3 regions of the Streptomyces chlorus genome follow, and region 3 is predicted to be linked to each of the others. Evidence: riboswitches for the same ligand, from Rfam matches in the RefSeq annotation. Region 3 holds a riboswitch; each other region holds the start of a gene.

Region 1 (5,097 bases), on a different contig from region 3:
AGCACGAGAAAGGGGTCGAACCGGACCTGGTGTGCGTGGCCAAGGCGCTCTCCGGCGGCTATGTGCCGGTGGGGGCCACGCTCGGCAAGGACTGGATCTTCCGCAAGGTCTACTCGTCGATGGACCGGGTGCTGGTCCACTCGGCCAGCTTCGGGGGCAACGCCCAGGCCATGGCCGCCGGCCTCGCGGTGCTGGCGGTCATGGAGAACGAGCAGATCGTCGCGAACGTCCGGGCCACCGGGGAACTGCTGCGGTCCCGGCTCGCGGCCCTCGTCGACACGTACGAGCTGCTCGCCGACGTCCGTGGGCGGGGCCTGATGATCGGTATCGAGTTCGGCCGGCCGCGGTCGCTGAAGCTGCGCGGCCGCTGGGCCATGCTGCAGGCAGCGCGGAAGGGACTCTTCGCGCAGATGGTGGTCGTCCCGCTGCTGCAGAAGCACAGGATCCTCACCCAGGTCTCCGGCGACCACTTGGAGGTGATCAAGCTGATCCCGCCGTTGATCATCGGCGAGCGGGAGGTGGACCGGTTCGTGGATGCCTTCACCGCGGTCATGGACGATGCCCATGACGGCGGTCTGGTATGGGAGTTCGGCAGGACACTGGTGAAGCAGGCGGTCGCCGAACGGTGAAGCAGGCGGTCGCCGAACGGTGAGACGGCGACGCCCGCACCTGGTCCCCGACTTTTGCCTGTGAGGCAAGGAATTTGCCTCACAGGCAAGAAAGCGGCTGAATGGAGTCATGAGCTCCCCCGAGGCCGAGCCGTCGGTCGAACCGGCCGCCGCGCTTCCCGCGGTCGCCCCGCAGCTGCGCGCCCTCCGGCGCCGGGCCTCCCTGACACTGGAGGCCGCCGCCCGCGACGCGGGACTGTCGCCCGCCCATCTCTCCCGGCTGGAGACCGGACAGCGCCAGCCCTCGCTGCCGATGCTGCTCTCCCTCGCCCGCATCTACGGTACGACGGTTTCCGAACTGCTCGGTGAGACGACCGCCGCCCGTGAGGCGGTGACGCGCGTCGGCGACATGGAGCCGACCTCCGCGGGCGGCTGGACGTATTGGCAGGCCGGTTCCCCCGGGCGCGGGATGCAGGCCCTGCGGGTCCAGGTCCCGTATGGGGCCCAGGGCGACATCGTGCGGGTCCACCCGGGCGAGGAGTGGCTGTACATCCTCAAGGGGCGGCTGCGGCTGCGCCTCGGGGACGCCCTGCACCGCCTCGCCCCGGGCGACAGCGCGCACTTCGACTCGCTGACCCCGCACCGTATCGCCGCCGAGGACCCCGACGGGGTCGAGCTGCTGTTCGTCCATACCCTGCTGCAGAGTCCCACGGCCGCCCTGTGCCTGGGCCCCACCCAAGGAGATGTGTCATGAAAGACATGGAGGAGAAGTTTCCCCGCGCCCTGTGGGTGAGGCTGTTCGTCTACGTGGTGGTGGGGCACCTCTTCGCGGGCTTCATCTATCTGCTGTTCGAGCTGGGCGCGAAGCAGTAGCCCCCGGTCGAACACAGCAGGAGCCGAGCGATCCCGTGATCCCCCGGTCGAGCACCTGCTCGACCGGGGGATCGCTCAGTCCAGCATGCGCTCGCGCAGCCGCTCCCGGTTCTCGGGGGTGAGCCCGAGCGCCTGCTCGAGGTAGGGGTCCACGCCGCCCCAGGTCTCCTCGATCGTCTCCAGCGCGGCCGACAGATACTCGGCGCGGGCGTCGAACAGAGGGTCGAGCAGCTCCATGACCTCGGGGGAGTAGGCCGAGGCGGAGGTGCCGCTGCGGCGCACCTTGTAGCGGCGGTGCGCGGCGCTGGACTTCAGATAGTCGTCGAAGATCGCGTCCCGTTCCACGCCCAGCGCGAGCAGCGTCACCGCCACCGACAGGCCCGCGCGGTCCTTGCCCGCCGCGCAGTGCATCAGCGCGGGCACACACTCCTCGGCGAGCGAGATCAGCACCCGGGAGTGCTCGGCGGTGCGTTGCCTCACCGTCATGCGGTACGAGGCGATCATCCGCTCCGCCCCCTTGTCGCCGGCGAGGATCGAGCGGAGCTGGTCCAGGTCCCCGTCGCGGACCATCCTCCAGAACGTGGCGCCGTCGGCCGGGTCGCTCAGCGGCAGATTCACATTGCGCACGCCGGGCAGTTCGATGTCCCGCCCGTCCAGCTTGTGGTCGGCTGCGTTGCGGAAGTCGAAGACGGTGTGCAGTCCCAGGGAGGACAGGAAGGCGGCGTCCTCCTCGGTGGCGTGTGCGAGATGGCCGCTGCGGAACAGCACCCCGTGTCGCACTCGGCGGCCGTCGACGGTCGGCAGGCCGCCCACATCACGGAAATTGCGCACTCCGGTGAGCTCGGGTTCGGTCGACGGGATCTGCTGCGTCACGGGGGCCCCTCTCCCACTCTGCGCCGCCGGCGCGTCGGCGTCGGCGGGTGTCACCCGACGATACGACATGCCCGGCAGGGGCAATGAGTTGGCGACGGGGCCGTCGGAGTGGAGACGGGGCTGTCCCGGTGGAGCCGCCGGTGTGGAGTCCCCGGCGCGGACGGACCCGTGCCGGGCCCCCGGACCGACCCGGCCGAATCATCCAATATTTCCCTATTGGTGCGTTCTGCCCCTTTAGGGCGTTTCGCCATAACGTGCCCCGATAGAAGGGGAGATGGGAATGGGGTGGTGAGCATCGTCATAGAGGTGACGATGTGCTGTCGCCATGTTCACGTAATTCCGATATTTCGCAAGGGGATTCGGGGGGTGCCGAAATCCCGGTGCGACTCTGGGTGACGATTTTCAGGTCAATGGATCACGAAAAAGCGCCTTCGCTCGGAAGATCGCGCTTGTCCCTTTGCTTCTCGGTCGCCTACGTTCGCCATCAATCCGGACGGACGCCTAATCCTGCCGCTGTCCGGAACCTTCACACTCTGACCCGTATATGGCAGGAGCGGGGGACCCACAGGTACGACTGCCTGTTCCGGTCTCCGGAACGGCTTGGGGTTAAGTCGCGCTTTCGGCGCGGCCGGGCATCTCCAGTCCGCACCCGACAGCTCACCTCGTAGGCGCCGGAGAGGAATTCGTCATGCCCGCAAAGGGTAAGCACCGCCGTCCCAGCGCTTTTCGTTTCACCCGTTCCATCGCCGTCGCCGGAACCGGTGGCGCCGTACTCGCCCTGCCGCTTCTCGGCGCCACCGGAGCGAACGCCGCCACTCCGCAGGCCGCACCGGAAAAGGCCGTCCAGTCGTATTCCGTCGCCGGTAAGACGTCTGACGGCGTGCAGGCCGACGACAACAAGAACGGCGACGCCCGCACGTACATCGTGAAGGGCGGCGACTACCTGGCGAAGATCGCCGAGTCCGAGAACGTCGACGGCGGCTGGAAGCAGCTCTACTCCGACAACCGCGAGGCCGTGGGCGGCGACCCGTCGCTCATCCACCCCGGTCTGAAACTCTCGGTCGACGGCAAGGCCACCGCGACCAGCGCACAGAAGAAGTCCTCTTCTCCCGAGAGGTCCTCTTCATCCGCTCCGTCCTCCGCGGCGAAGCCGTCGACGGCCGGGGCGGCCCCCGAGCAGTCCGCGCCGAAGTCCTCCTCCGGCTCGACCACCGCGAACCAGGTCGCGACCGCCTCCGGTTACAGCTCGCCGGTGCCCGGCGGCGGCTTCGGCACCGCCTACAAGGTGGCCGGCAGCATGTGGTCCAGCGGCTACCACACCGGTGTCGACTTCGCCGTTCCGACCGGCACCTCCCTGAAGGCCGTGGGCGCGGGCACCGTCGTCTCCGCCGGCTGGGCCGGCTCGTACGGCAACCAGGTCGTCATCAAGCTGAACGACGGCCACTACGCCCAGTACGCCCACCTGTCCTCGCTGTCCGTCTCCGCCGGCCAGACCGTGAGCGGCGGCCAGCAGGTCGGCCTCTCGGGCTCCACCGGCAACTCGACCGGCCCGCACCTGCACTTCGAGATCCGCACCACGCCGAACTACGGCTCGGACGTGGACCCGGTCTCCTACCTCCGCGGCAAGGGCGTCTCCATCGGCTGACCCCCGAGGCAACCTGCCTGACGCGCCACCGAAGGCCGGACCCCGATCCCGGGGTCCGGCCTTCGGTGCGCCCGTAGCGAGGGAGTGCTGGGAGCGCCGGGGGTGTTCCGTGCGTCACGTCGCTCGCCGGTCAACGTCCCCGCCCGGAGGGCTATTCCGGATTGGCCAATGCTTTGCGAGTGGCTTATCTCACCGCCCGTCAATGCCTTCCTACGGTCGCGTAGGTCACATTCGAAGGTGAATCATGTCCGGTTGTGGCAGACGATTCGAAGAAAGACAGCAAGGCAGTGATCGGGTCGTACGTGGCGGTGGGGGACAGCTTCACCGAGGGCGTCGGCGACCCCGGCCCCGACGGGGCGTTCGTCGGCTGGGCCGACCGATTCGCGATACTTCTCGCCGACCGGCGTCCCGAAGGCGACTTCCGGTACGCAAATCTCGCGGTGCGCGGAAAACTGCTCGACCAGATCATGGCCGACCAGCTTCCGCGGGCCGTCGAATTGGCCCCCGCACTGGTTTCGTTCTGTGCGGGCGGCAACGACATCCTGCGCCCCGGCAGCGATCCGGACGAAGTGGCCGAGCGTTTCGAGCGGGCGATCGCCACGCTCGCGGCGGTCTCCGGCACAGTTCTGGTGACGACCGGGTTCGACACCCGTGGTGTGCCCCTGCTCAGGCATCTGCGTGGCAAGATCGCCACTTACAACGGACATGTGCGGGCCGTCGCCGACCGGTACGGCTGTCCGGTGCTCGACCTCTGGTCCCTCAGGAGCATCCAGGACCGCAGGGCCTGGGACACCGACCGGCTGCACCTGTCGCCCGAGGGGCACACACGCGTGGCGCTCCGCGCGGGACAGGCCCTCGGCCTGGACACCCCGGCAGACCCGGAGCAGGCATGGCCCCCGCTGCCGCCGCGCGGCAGCCTCGACGTCCGGCGGGACAATGTCCACTGGGCACGCGAGTACCTGGTGCCGTGGATGGGGCGCAGGCTGCGCGGGGAGTCGTCGGGGGACCACGTGACGGCGAAGGGCATGCTGTCCCCGGACGACATCAAGGAGCGCATCGCCTCGGTGGCATGACGCGGGGCGCGAGGGCGGGAGTGGG
Region 2 (5,097 bases), on a different contig from region 3:
CGGCGCTCCTTGGCCAGGGTGGTCTTCAGGAACTTCGGAGACTGGGCGCGCAGTACGGACTCGTAGGTCTCGTAGCCCTTCTCCACGTCGATGACGAAGGTGGCGTGCTCCTTGGCCGCGTGCGGGACGAACAGGGCTTGGTCCGCCTCCAGGTTGTCGAAGGCGAAGCTCGACACCGAGCAGGCGTGCAGCAGTTCACCGGTCTCCAGCGCGAGACCCGGACTCAGGACGGCGCCCTGGCAGTCCGAGACGCCGAGCCCGATCGCCCGGCCCTGCCCCAACGCGCCCCGCTCGTACGGCAGGAAGCCGGCCGGCTCGGTGGACGCCCCCTCGTACAGCACCGCGACCCGGGCCCGCGGCCGCACCCTGGACACGGCGGTGGCGAACTCCGGTTCCATGAAAGGGCTGCGCGGTGCCTCCGTCGCGGCGCGCAGCTCACGCCACCGTTCCCGCTCTCCCTCGCCGAGCTCCTCGAGCCTCAGCACACGCGTGCGTCCACTGCTCACCTGACCCCCCGATCAAGTCCCCCCTGGACACTTGTGAAGGTACCGCCCAAGACCACGAGGGCGGTAGGTAGCGGAGCATGTTGTTGCCAAGTGGTGCAGAGGCCGCGGACGGCACCCCGGGCGTGGTGCCCCGGGCGGAGCGAGCCGGGTGAGGTGAGCCGGGCGGAGCGGGACGGGCGGGGTGAGTTCGGGCGCGGTGAGTCGGGCGGGCGCGGTGTCCGTATTCTCTGATCATGGCCGCACCCACCGATTGCTCGCTCATCGCCACCGACCTGGACGGGACGCTGCTGCGCGGCGACGACACCCTCTCCGACCGCTCCCTCGCCGCACTGGCGCTGGCGGCGCGGGCCGGTGTCCGGCATCTCGTGGTGACGGGGCGCCCGGCGCCCGGAGTGCGGCCGCTCCTGGACGACCTGGGGGCCACCGGGCTCGCGGTGTGCGGACAGGGCGCGCAGGTGTACGACGCCGGCACGGACCGGATGCTGTGGTCGGTCACCCTGGACCGGGAACTGGCGGAGACCGCGCTCGGCAAGATCGAGGCCGAGGTCGGGGAGCTGTATGCCGCGGTCGACCAGGACGGGGTGGACGGGCTCACCCTGATCGAGCCGGGCTATCTGATGCCGCACCCGACGCTGCCCGCCGTGCGGGTCGAACGGCGGGACGATCTGTGGGTCCGGCCGATCAGCAAGGTGCTGCTGCGCCATCCCCACCTGACCGACGACGAATTGGCGGCGACGGCCCGTTCGGCGGTCGGCTCGCTGGCCACGGTCACCATGTCGGGTCCGGGCACCGTGGAACTCCAGCCGCGCGGTGTCACCAAGGCGACCGGTCTCGCGCTGGCCGCCGAGCACCTGGGGCTGGAACCCGAGCGGACCATCGCCTTCGGCGACATGCCCAACGACATCCCGATGTTCGACTGGGCGGCCCACGGGGTCGCCATGGCCAACGCGCACCCCGAACTCACGGCGGTGGCCGACGAGGTCACCACGTCGAACGAGGACGACGGCGTGGCCGTCGTCCTCGAGCGGTTGTTCGGCGGAGCGGAGGCGTACGTGCCCCCACACGTGCTGCCTCGCCCCAGGTCCGGGAGGGTGTCCCGGTAGGCCGCGGTGCCGCCGGTGTCCCGGCGTCCCGATGGGCCCGGGTGTCTCAGTAGGCGCCGAAGACGTTGTCGATGGAGCCGTAGCGGTCCGCCGCGTAGTTGCAGGCCGCCGCGATGTTCGCGACCGGGTCGAACGGGTCGAAGGCCGTGCCGGGCACGTGGTACGCCTGGAAGGTCGGGTCGATGACCTGGAGCAGGCCCTTCGACGGGGTGCCGGCCACGGCGTTGGAGTCCCACAGGTTGATGGCCTGCGGGTTGCCGGACGACTCGCGCAGGATGTTGCGGTGGATGGAGTCGTAGCTGCCGGGGATGCCGTGCTGCGCCATGACGGACAGCGACTCGCGGATCCAGCCGTCGAGGTTGTCCGGGTACGCGGTCACGGTGCCGGCGGCGGGGGCGGACGTCGCGGCAGCGGCGGGCGCGGCGGAGGCGGCGGTGGCGCCGAACAGCGGGAGGGCGACCGCCGCGACGCCGGCGACGGCGAAGGAGCGGACGAGGCGGGAGCGGCCGAAGCGGCGGGGCGGACCGGATGCGGGCATGTCTGTGTTCCTCTCCTACGCCTGCGAGGTGAGCTGTCGGGTTCGGGCGGGAGAGTGCCCGGCCGTGCCCCTGCGGGCATGGCTTCACCCCGAGCCGTTCCGGGTGCGAACCGGTCCGGCGGCTTACCTGGGTCCCCCGCTCCTGCCGTGCGTGAGTGAGTTCATTGATGGGTGGCGCGGGCGGTGGCAGGATTCGGCGTCCGCCCGACAGGCCGGGAACGTATGCGAGTGCACTTGTCGGGAACAAGTGCGACCGTCACAGATCATGCTGCTTGATCTTGCATTGGGGTGTTTGGGGCGCTTGCCCCTTTGCGGTTGCCAAGGGTCAACTCGCTCTCGGGGCAAGGGGAATCGCCGGTGTGTGCGAGGGGTGGGCGTGCCGGGGTGCGCGTGACGTACTTCACTGGCCGTATCGCGTGGGCATATTTGCCACCAGAGGGGATTTACTTGGCAATTACGGCAAATCGGTCGCCTGGGCAGGCAGGATGGTCTGCGTGCCGGATCGCGTGCCGGATCCCGGTTCGGGATGCGGTTCGGGGCGCGGCCCGGACGGCGGCCCGGACGGCGGTCTGGGCTGGGGTCGGATCGTGGTTCGGGTGCGTCCCGAGGGTGGGCTGTCGTGCCTGAAAGGCGAGGAATATTCTTTATTGCCAACTGATCAGAAACGATCGGATTGTGATCCGATATAGGAGGGTGCCGTGAGACGCGGTGCACGCGTGCGCAGGTGAGTCTGGGGAATGTGGGTGCTGGCGGTGATCGAAACATGACCGGATACGCTGACTCGAGTGATGTCAGCGACCTATCGACAAACTTTGCAAGACGTCTAAGAGCCAGTGGACACCAGCAGACAGGAGACCCCTCGTGACCGTCGTCGGGCCGTTCGGGCTGAGCGTGCGGGACCAGGCTCTGGAGGCCGATGTCCAGGCCGGAATGACGGCTGTCGAAGAAGGGCTGCTCGAGGCCACGAAGAGTGAGGTCCCCTTCATCACCGAGGCCGCCCAGCACCTGGTGCGGGCCGGTGGCAAGCGGTTCCGGCCCCTGCTCGTGATGCTCGCCGCCCAGTTCGGCGACCCCTACACTCCCGGCGTCGTGCCGTCAGCCGTGGTCGTGGAGCTGACCCACCTGGCCACGCTGTACCACGACGACGTGATGGACGACGCCGCCGTACGGCGCGGGGTGCCCAGCGCCAACACCCGCTGGGGCAACTCCGTCGCGGTCCTCACCGGCGACTTCCTGTTCGCGCGCGCGTCGCACATCCTGGCCGATCTCGGACCGGAGGCCGTACGGGTGCAGGCCGAGGCGTTCGAGCGGCTGGTCACCGGTCAGATCCTGGAGACCGCGGGGCCGCAGGACGGCCGGGACCCGGTCGACCACTACCTGGACGTCCTCGGCGGCAAGACCGGCTCGCTGGTCGCCGTCGCCTGCCGGTTCGGCGCCATGATGTCCGGCGCGGACGACACGGTCGTGGACGTGCTGACCCAGTACGGCGAGCGACTCGGGGTGGCCTTCCAGCTCGCCGACGACGTCCTGGACATCGCCTCCGACTCCCACGAGTCCGGCAAGACCCCTGGCACCGACCTGCGTGAGGGCATCCCGACGCTGCCCGTGCTGCGGCTGCGCGAGCGGGCGGCCCGGCTGGGGCTGGCCGAGGACATCGCCCTGTGCGAGTTGCTCGACTCCGACCTCAGCGACAACGCCCGGCACGCCGAGGCGCTGCGGCTGCTGCGCGCCCACCCCGCGCTGGAGCAGGCCCGCCGGGACACCGTGCGCTATGCGCAAGAGGCGCGCTCGGCGCTGGCTCCGTTGCCGGAGTGCGAGTCGAGGACGGCCCTGGTCGAGCTGTGCGACGCGGTGGTGCACCGGGCCGGCTGACCCGCCTCCCGTCCCACGCCGCCGCCCGCCGCCCGTGGCCCTCCGCCTGCCGCCCCTTCGGCGTTCGCCCGGACCCTCACCGGCCCTCACCGGCCCTCACCGGCCCTCACCGGCCCTCACGGCAGCGCCCTCCGACCCCTACTGGTCGGGGGGCAAAACAGCGCCTCGTGTCATACCGCAGCAGTACACGGAGTTGCGTCCGGGGTCTGACGCATCTGCCCGCCGGGTTTGGTCAGATGGAACACGACGGACATCACCACTCCTCACCGATTCGGGTGAGAATGGCGGCTCAGGGTGTGACTGGTGCGAGCGACACGAGACGCAGGCCGCCGCCGACCACGGAGGTAGGGCACACATGGCACCGTACGAATCCGACGACACGACGACCGCTCGTGAGGCCGGCGAGCCGGGCGCGGGCCGGAGAAGGGCGACGCGGTACATCGTCCCGGTCACGGTGATGGGAGTGGCGGCCGCGACCATCGGGCTCGTCCCCGCGATCGCCGACTCCGGCGACCCGGACCTGCCGAAGATCACCGCCGCGCAGCTGATCGAGAAGATCGCCCAGTCGGATGTCGAGCAGCTGTCCGGCACCGTGAAGATCACCACTGACCTCGGGCTGCCGGACCTCGGCGGCCTGGAGAGCAGCCTGGCCTCCGGCGCCATGGGCCGGGGGGAGGGCGGCGGTTCCTCCGCCGACCCGACGGCCAAGCTCACCGAGCTGGCCTCCGGCACGCACACCCTGCGCATCGCGGCCGACGGCCCCGACCGGCAGAAGGTGTCGCTGCTCGGGAACGCCTCCGAGTACAGCCTGATCCACAACGGCAAGGACGTCTGGGGCTACGACAGCGAGTCCAACGAGGTCTTCCACAGCACCACCGAGGAGTCCGCCGGGGACAAGGACCGGGAGCACCAGCCTCCGGCCACGCCGAAGGACTTCGCCGAGGAGGCGCTGAAGTCGGTCGACGACACCACGTCCGTCACCGTCGACGGCACCGCGCAGGTGGCCGGCCGGGACGCGTACAAGCTGGTCGTCAAGCCCAAGCAGTCCGGCTCCACGGTCGGCGCCATCAGCATCGCG
Region 3 (5,097 bases):
CGTGTGGTAGATCTCGGCGCCCCAGCGCAAGGCCTCGGAGAAGGACTCCGCGCCGATCGGGGCGATCATGAACTCCTGGATGTCCACATTGGAGTCCGCGTGCGAACCGCCGTTGAGGATGTTCATCATCGGCACCGGCAGCAGGTGCGCGTTGGGGCCGCCCAGGTAGCGGAAGAGGGGCAGGTCGCTGGCCTCGGAGGCGGCGTGGGCGACGGCCAGGGAGACGCCGAGGATGGCGTTGGCGCCGAGGGAGCCCTTGTTGTCGGTGGCGTCCAGGTCGAACATCGCCTGGTCGATCAGGCGCTGCTCGGTGGCGTCGTAGCCGACGAGCTCCGGGCCGATCTGCTCGATGACGGCCAGGACGGCCTTCTCGACACCCTTGCCCTGGTAACGGTCGGGGTCGCCGTCACGGAGTTCGATGGCCTCGAAGGCGCCGGTGGAGGCGCCGGACGGGACGGCGGCACGACCCGTGCTGCCGTCGTCGAGGCCGACCTCGACCTCGACCGTGGGGTTACCTCGGGAGTCCAGGATTTCCCGGGCTACGACGACGTCGATGGACGGCACGAGCATCTCCTTCATGGATGTGACGTGGTTCAGCGGGGCCACGGGGCCCTGCGGACCCGAGCCTATCCGGCTCGGGGCGATCGGCCATCCGGTCGGCCGCTTCACGGACAGAACCGAGAGTAAATTGTTTCCGAACGGAACAAAGGCGGTATCGGAAAACCGGGAGACGGAAAACCGGAAAACCGGGAGACCGGAGACCGGAGACCGGGTCCGGGTCCGGCACCGCGCACGAACCGGATCCGGCGTCGAACACGGAAAAGCCCCGCCCCGGCGCGTACGGGGGACACGCGCCGGGGCGGGGCAGGCACCCGTGGGGACGGGGCCAGGACCTGCGACTGCGGCCTTACTTCAGGTGCAGCTGCTGGCCCGGGTAAATGAGGTCGGCATCCTCGACGATCTCGTCGTTCAGCTTGAACAGCTTGCCCCAGCCGCCCTTGACGTCGTGCTCCGAGGCGATCGAGCTGAGGGTGTCGCCCTTGACGACCTTGTACTCACCGTCACCCTTCTCGACCTTCTCGCCGGTCGGGGTGGTGACGGTCTTCTTGGCGGCCGGACGCTCGTCGGAGCGGGAGGCCTTCTGCTCGGCGGAACGCTCGGGAGCGGCCTCGGCGCTCCGCTCCTGGGACTTCTGCTTCGGGGACTCCTGCTTCTGGGACTTCTGCGAGGAGCCGCTGTCCTGGTTGCCGGAGCTCTGGTTGCCCGAGCCCTCGGCGGAACCGCCACCGGTGTAGGCCGCGTTGGACAGGCCCGTGCCGCAGACCGGCCAGGCACCCTTGCCCTGGCCGGCGAGGACCTTCTCGGCGATCTGGATCTGCTGGGCCTTGCTGGCCTGGTCGGCGGTGCCGGCGTGCGCCGTGCCGCCGTAGCCGGCCCAGGTGGAGGCGGAGAACTGCAGACCGCCGTAGTAGCCGTTGCCGGTATTGATCGACCAGTTGCCGCCGGACTCGCACTGGGCGACGGCGTCCCACTCGGAGGCGGTGGCGGCGGAAGCGTTGCCGGCCGCCATCAGCGGGGCGGCGACAGCGACACCGGTGACGCCGGCGACGGCGATGACACGGGTGGCCTTGGACGGACGACGGTGCTTGCCCTTGCCGGAAAACAGCATGAATGGATCCCCTCACCGACGCCTACGAGGTGAGCTGTCGGGTTCGGGCCGGTTGAGTTGCCCGGCCGCGTCCCTCACGGGACGCGGCTTCACCCCAAGCCACATCCGGCTTTCTCCACCGGATTTGGCGCCTACCTTGGGTCCCCCGCTCCTGCCTACGGCGCATGACGCGACGACTGTTCCCGTGCTGCCACTGGCAGGATTCGGCGTGGCGGCAGCCGGGGCCCGCGATGGCGAGCGGTCCTGACCGTAGACACGCGCTCGGCGGATTATCAAAGACGATCAGGGCTTCTGAGACCTATCTCTCATCGCCTTTAAATCAGACATTCTTCGCGAATCATGACCTCAACTGGCCCCGTCGACACGCTTTTTCGCACGCCGACCCAACTGCCGCCCAGTCACCACTCAACCGGTGCCCAGCTACCGCTCAGCCCTGCCGCCCGGCCGGGAAAGGCCCGCACGCCCAGCCGGCACCCGGATGTCAGCCGTTGTCCGACTCGAACCCGAACGAAAGCGTCTGACCGGGAAGGATGAGGTTCGAGGCGGCCGCGCCCAGGATCTCGTCCCCTCCGCTGTACTGGGCGAGCCATCCGCCGCCGAGGGCAAGGGAGTCGGAGGCGGCCGAGGAGCCGCTCCCGGAGCCCGCGCCGGAGTCGCTCGACGGGGACGAACTGCCAAGGCCGCGCGTGAAGCCGAGACCGCCGCGCGAAGCGTGCCGGCCGGAGGATCCGGCGTCACGGTCCTCACGCACCTCTTCCTCGGCGTTGGCGCCGCGGTGACGGCCGCCGCCGGAGTCCTCGCCGCCAGCCGAGGCCGAAGCGTCGACCTTCTGCTCGGACTTGTCCGATTCCTCACCCTTGGCCGAGGCCGAAGGAGAGGGGGAAGCGGAGGAGGAAGCACTGGGGCCGGCCGATCCACCCTTCTCCCCCTCTTTCCCCTCCTTCCCCTTCGCCTTGCCCTCCGTGGCGTCCTCCGCGTCCGCCGAGGAGTCGGAGGACTGCGACGGCGACGGGGTGGCGGTCCTTTCGGAACCGGGCTTGGCCGACGAGCCGTCCTCCACGCCGGTGTCCACGCCGGTGTCCACGCCGGGCACGGACGATTCCTGGTTCAGTCCCCCCAGCAGCCCACAGGCTCTCCACGCGCCGACACCCTGGTCGGCGAGGATCTTCTCGGCCACCGCTATCTGCTGGCCCCGGCTGGCCTGGTCGGCGCTGGTCGCGTAGTCGAGGCCGCCGTACTTCTCCCAGGCCTCCTGGGTCAGTTGCAGACCGCCGTAGTAGCCGTTGCCGGAGTTCTGGCTCCAGGAGCCGCCGGACTCGCACTCGGCGACCCGGTCCCAGGTCGAGCCGTCGGCCGCGCTGGCCGCGCCGGCCCCGAGAAGGGGAATCGCGATGGCCGAGCCGGTCACTCCGGCCGCGACGAGAAGAGCCGGAGCCTGGCGGGGGCGGCGGTGACGACCATTGCCGGAGAGCATGCGGAGACCTTTCGCAGGACAACAGTTACTCGCACGGCGGTTCGAACTGCGCTGCTGTGAAAGCGAGGTGCCGTGCTTGATGGGTGAACGTATCCGCAGTCGAACGTCTGTCACAAGTTAATGCCGCGCAGATCACACTAAGATCACAGAGCTGAGTGAGCGTCACCTTTACCTCGCTCCTACCAAGGCTCGACAGACCGTGTCCGAAGGGGGCCTGACGGTCACCTGCACGGTGGCCGACGGGCATTTCGAGGGCTGCCCGGGGGCCGGTTCGAAGACCTTCCGGGGCATTTCGGAGGACGTCGAGCGCTTCCCCTCATGGGCGAAATCACTTCGGTGGCGGGGTGAATCGCACCGGCAGTGTGCGCAGTCCGCGCATGATGAGGCCGCCGCGCCAGCGCAGTTCGGCCGGGTCCGCCGCGAGTTCAAGGTCCGGCAGACGGGTCAGCAGCGTGGCGAGCGCGGTCTGGCCCTCCAGGCGGGCCAGTGGGGCGCCGAGGCAGTAGTGGATGCCGTGGCCGTACCCCAGATGCTGGTTGTCGCGCCGTGCGAGGTCGAGCGCGTCGGGGTCGGCGAACCGCTCCGGATCGCGGTCCGCGGCGGCCAGGACGACGAGGACCGGGTCACCGGCCGAGATGTGCTGCCCGCCGAGGGTGAGCGCCTCGGTGGCGAACCGCCAGGTGGCCAGCTCCACGGGCCCGTCGTAGCGCAGAAGTTCCTCCACTCCGGTCTCCAGCAGCCCGCGCTCGCCGGCGGCGAGGGACGTCTGCAGGCGCTCACGCTGCCCCGGGTGGGTGAGGAGGGCGTAGGTGCCGTTGCCGATCAGATTGACGGTGGTCTCGAAGCCGGCGAACAACAGGATGAACGCCATGGCGGCGGCCTCGTTCTCGGTGAGGTGCTCACCGTGGTCGGAGGCACGGATCAAGCCGGAGATGAGGTCCTCGCCGGGGGCGGCTTCGGCGGGCAGTGCCTCGCGCTTGCGGTGGATCAGGTCGGCCAGGTAGCCGCGCATCTTCTTCACCGACCGGGCGACGCCGCCCCTGGGACCTCCCTGGTGACGGATCATCATGCCCGCCCAGTCCCGGAAGTCGTCCTGGTCCTCGCGGGGAACGCCGAGCAGGTCGCAGATGGCGTAGATGGGGAGCGGGAAGGCGAAGTCGTGGATGAGGTCGGCGGAACCGCTGTCCGCGAACCGGTCGATGAGCCCGTCGGTGAGCTCCTGCACCCGGGGCGCGAACTCGGCGATACGGCGCGGTGTGAACGCCTTGCTGACCAGCCTGCGCAGCCGGGTGTGGTCCGGCGGGTCGATGTTGAGCAGATGCGTCATCAGCTCGGCCTTGCGCTCACCGGGGATGCCGGTCCTGCCCTTGGCGTGGGCGGGCTCGTCGTGGTGCGCCGGGTTCTTGGAGAGGCGGGGGTCGGCGAGGGTCAGCTTGGCGTCGGCGTAACGGGTGACCAGCCAGGCCTCCACCCCGCTGGGCAGCCGCGTCCGGTGCACGGGAGCGTGCTCCCGGAGCCACGCGTACGCGGGGTAGGGGTCGCTCGCGAACTCCCAGGTGAAGAGTTCGGGGGCACCGTTCTCGGGCTGGGGCTGGGGCTGGGGCTGGTCGGTCACCGCTCGACCGTATCCGGCGGCACACGGGCGCGGGGAGGCACGCCCTGCTCACGCGACGGGTATCCGGCGGCACGCGGGCGGGTGCGCCTATTCCCCCACGCCCTCCGCGGCCCGTATCGCGTCCCGGTAGGTCCGAGCGGCCGCGCGCAGCGCCGCCTCCGGGTCGGCGCCCTCCGCCTCGGCCCGCACCGCGAGGGCGAGCAGTTCGTAGCCGATGCCGTCCGCCCGGGGCAGGGGGACGTCCAGCCCGGCCGTGCGGACGCGGGAGGCGAGTTTGGCGGCGAGGGCCAGGCCGGGCTGGCCGAGGGGTACGCCCTCGGTGACCGAGGTGCGCCGCTT

The links. Region 3 has a riboswitch for cyclic di-AMP ahead of ACFPZI_RS03015 (transglycosylase family protein). Riboswitches for the same ligand answer to the same signal wherever they lie in the genome.
Region 1: linked by a shared signal. The riboswitch ahead of ACFPZI_RS30575 (M23 family metallopeptidase) and the one ahead of ACFPZI_RS03015 (transglycosylase family protein) in region 3 are both predicted to bind cyclic di-AMP.
Region 2: linked by a shared signal. The riboswitch ahead of ACFPZI_RS05265 (transglycosylase SLT domain-containing protein) and the one ahead of ACFPZI_RS03015 (transglycosylase family protein) in region 3 are both predicted to bind cyclic di-AMP.

Annotation. Positions count from the first base shown of each region.
Region 1 is NZ_JBHSOA010000084.1:13,739-18,835, reverse strand. It holds gene ACFPZI_RS30595 (aspartate aminotransferase family protein) at 1-629, shown strand, start outside; gene ACFPZI_RS30590 (helix-turn-helix domain-containing protein) at 739-1,362, shown strand; gene ACFPZI_RS30585 (DUF6126 family protein) at 1,359-1,481, shown strand; gene ACFPZI_RS30580 (tyrosine-protein phosphatase) at 1,557-2,354, opposite strand; cyclic di-AMP (ydaO/yuaA leader) riboswitch at 2,876-3,040, shown strand; gene ACFPZI_RS30575 (M23 family metallopeptidase) at 3,043-3,999, shown strand; gene ACFPZI_RS30570 (SGNH/GDSL hydrolase family protein) at 4,287-5,072, shown strand.
Region 2 is NZ_JBHSOA010000009.1:196,890-201,986, forward strand. It holds gene ACFPZI_RS05255 (GNAT family N-acetyltransferase) at 1-485, opposite strand, end outside; gene ACFPZI_RS05260 (HAD family hydrolase) at 740-1,609, shown strand; gene ACFPZI_RS05265 (transglycosylase SLT domain-containing protein) at 1,656-2,147, opposite strand; cyclic di-AMP (ydaO/yuaA leader) riboswitch at 2,151-2,315, opposite strand; gene ACFPZI_RS05270 (polyprenyl synthetase family protein) at 3,009-4,019, shown strand; gene ACFPZI_RS05275 (LolA family protein) at 4,375-5,097, shown strand, end outside.
Region 3 is NZ_JBHSOA010000005.1:94,263-99,359, forward strand. It holds gene eno (phosphopyruvate hydratase) at 1-564, opposite strand, end outside; gene ACFPZI_RS03015 (transglycosylase family protein) at 908-1,669, opposite strand; cyclic di-AMP (ydaO/yuaA leader) riboswitch at 1,674-1,842, opposite strand; gene ACFPZI_RS03020 (transglycosylase family protein) at 2,151-3,143, opposite strand; gene ACFPZI_RS03025 (cytochrome P450 family protein) at 3,472-4,758, opposite strand; gene ACFPZI_RS03030 (nucleoside triphosphate pyrophosphohydrolase) at 4,846-5,097, opposite strand, start outside.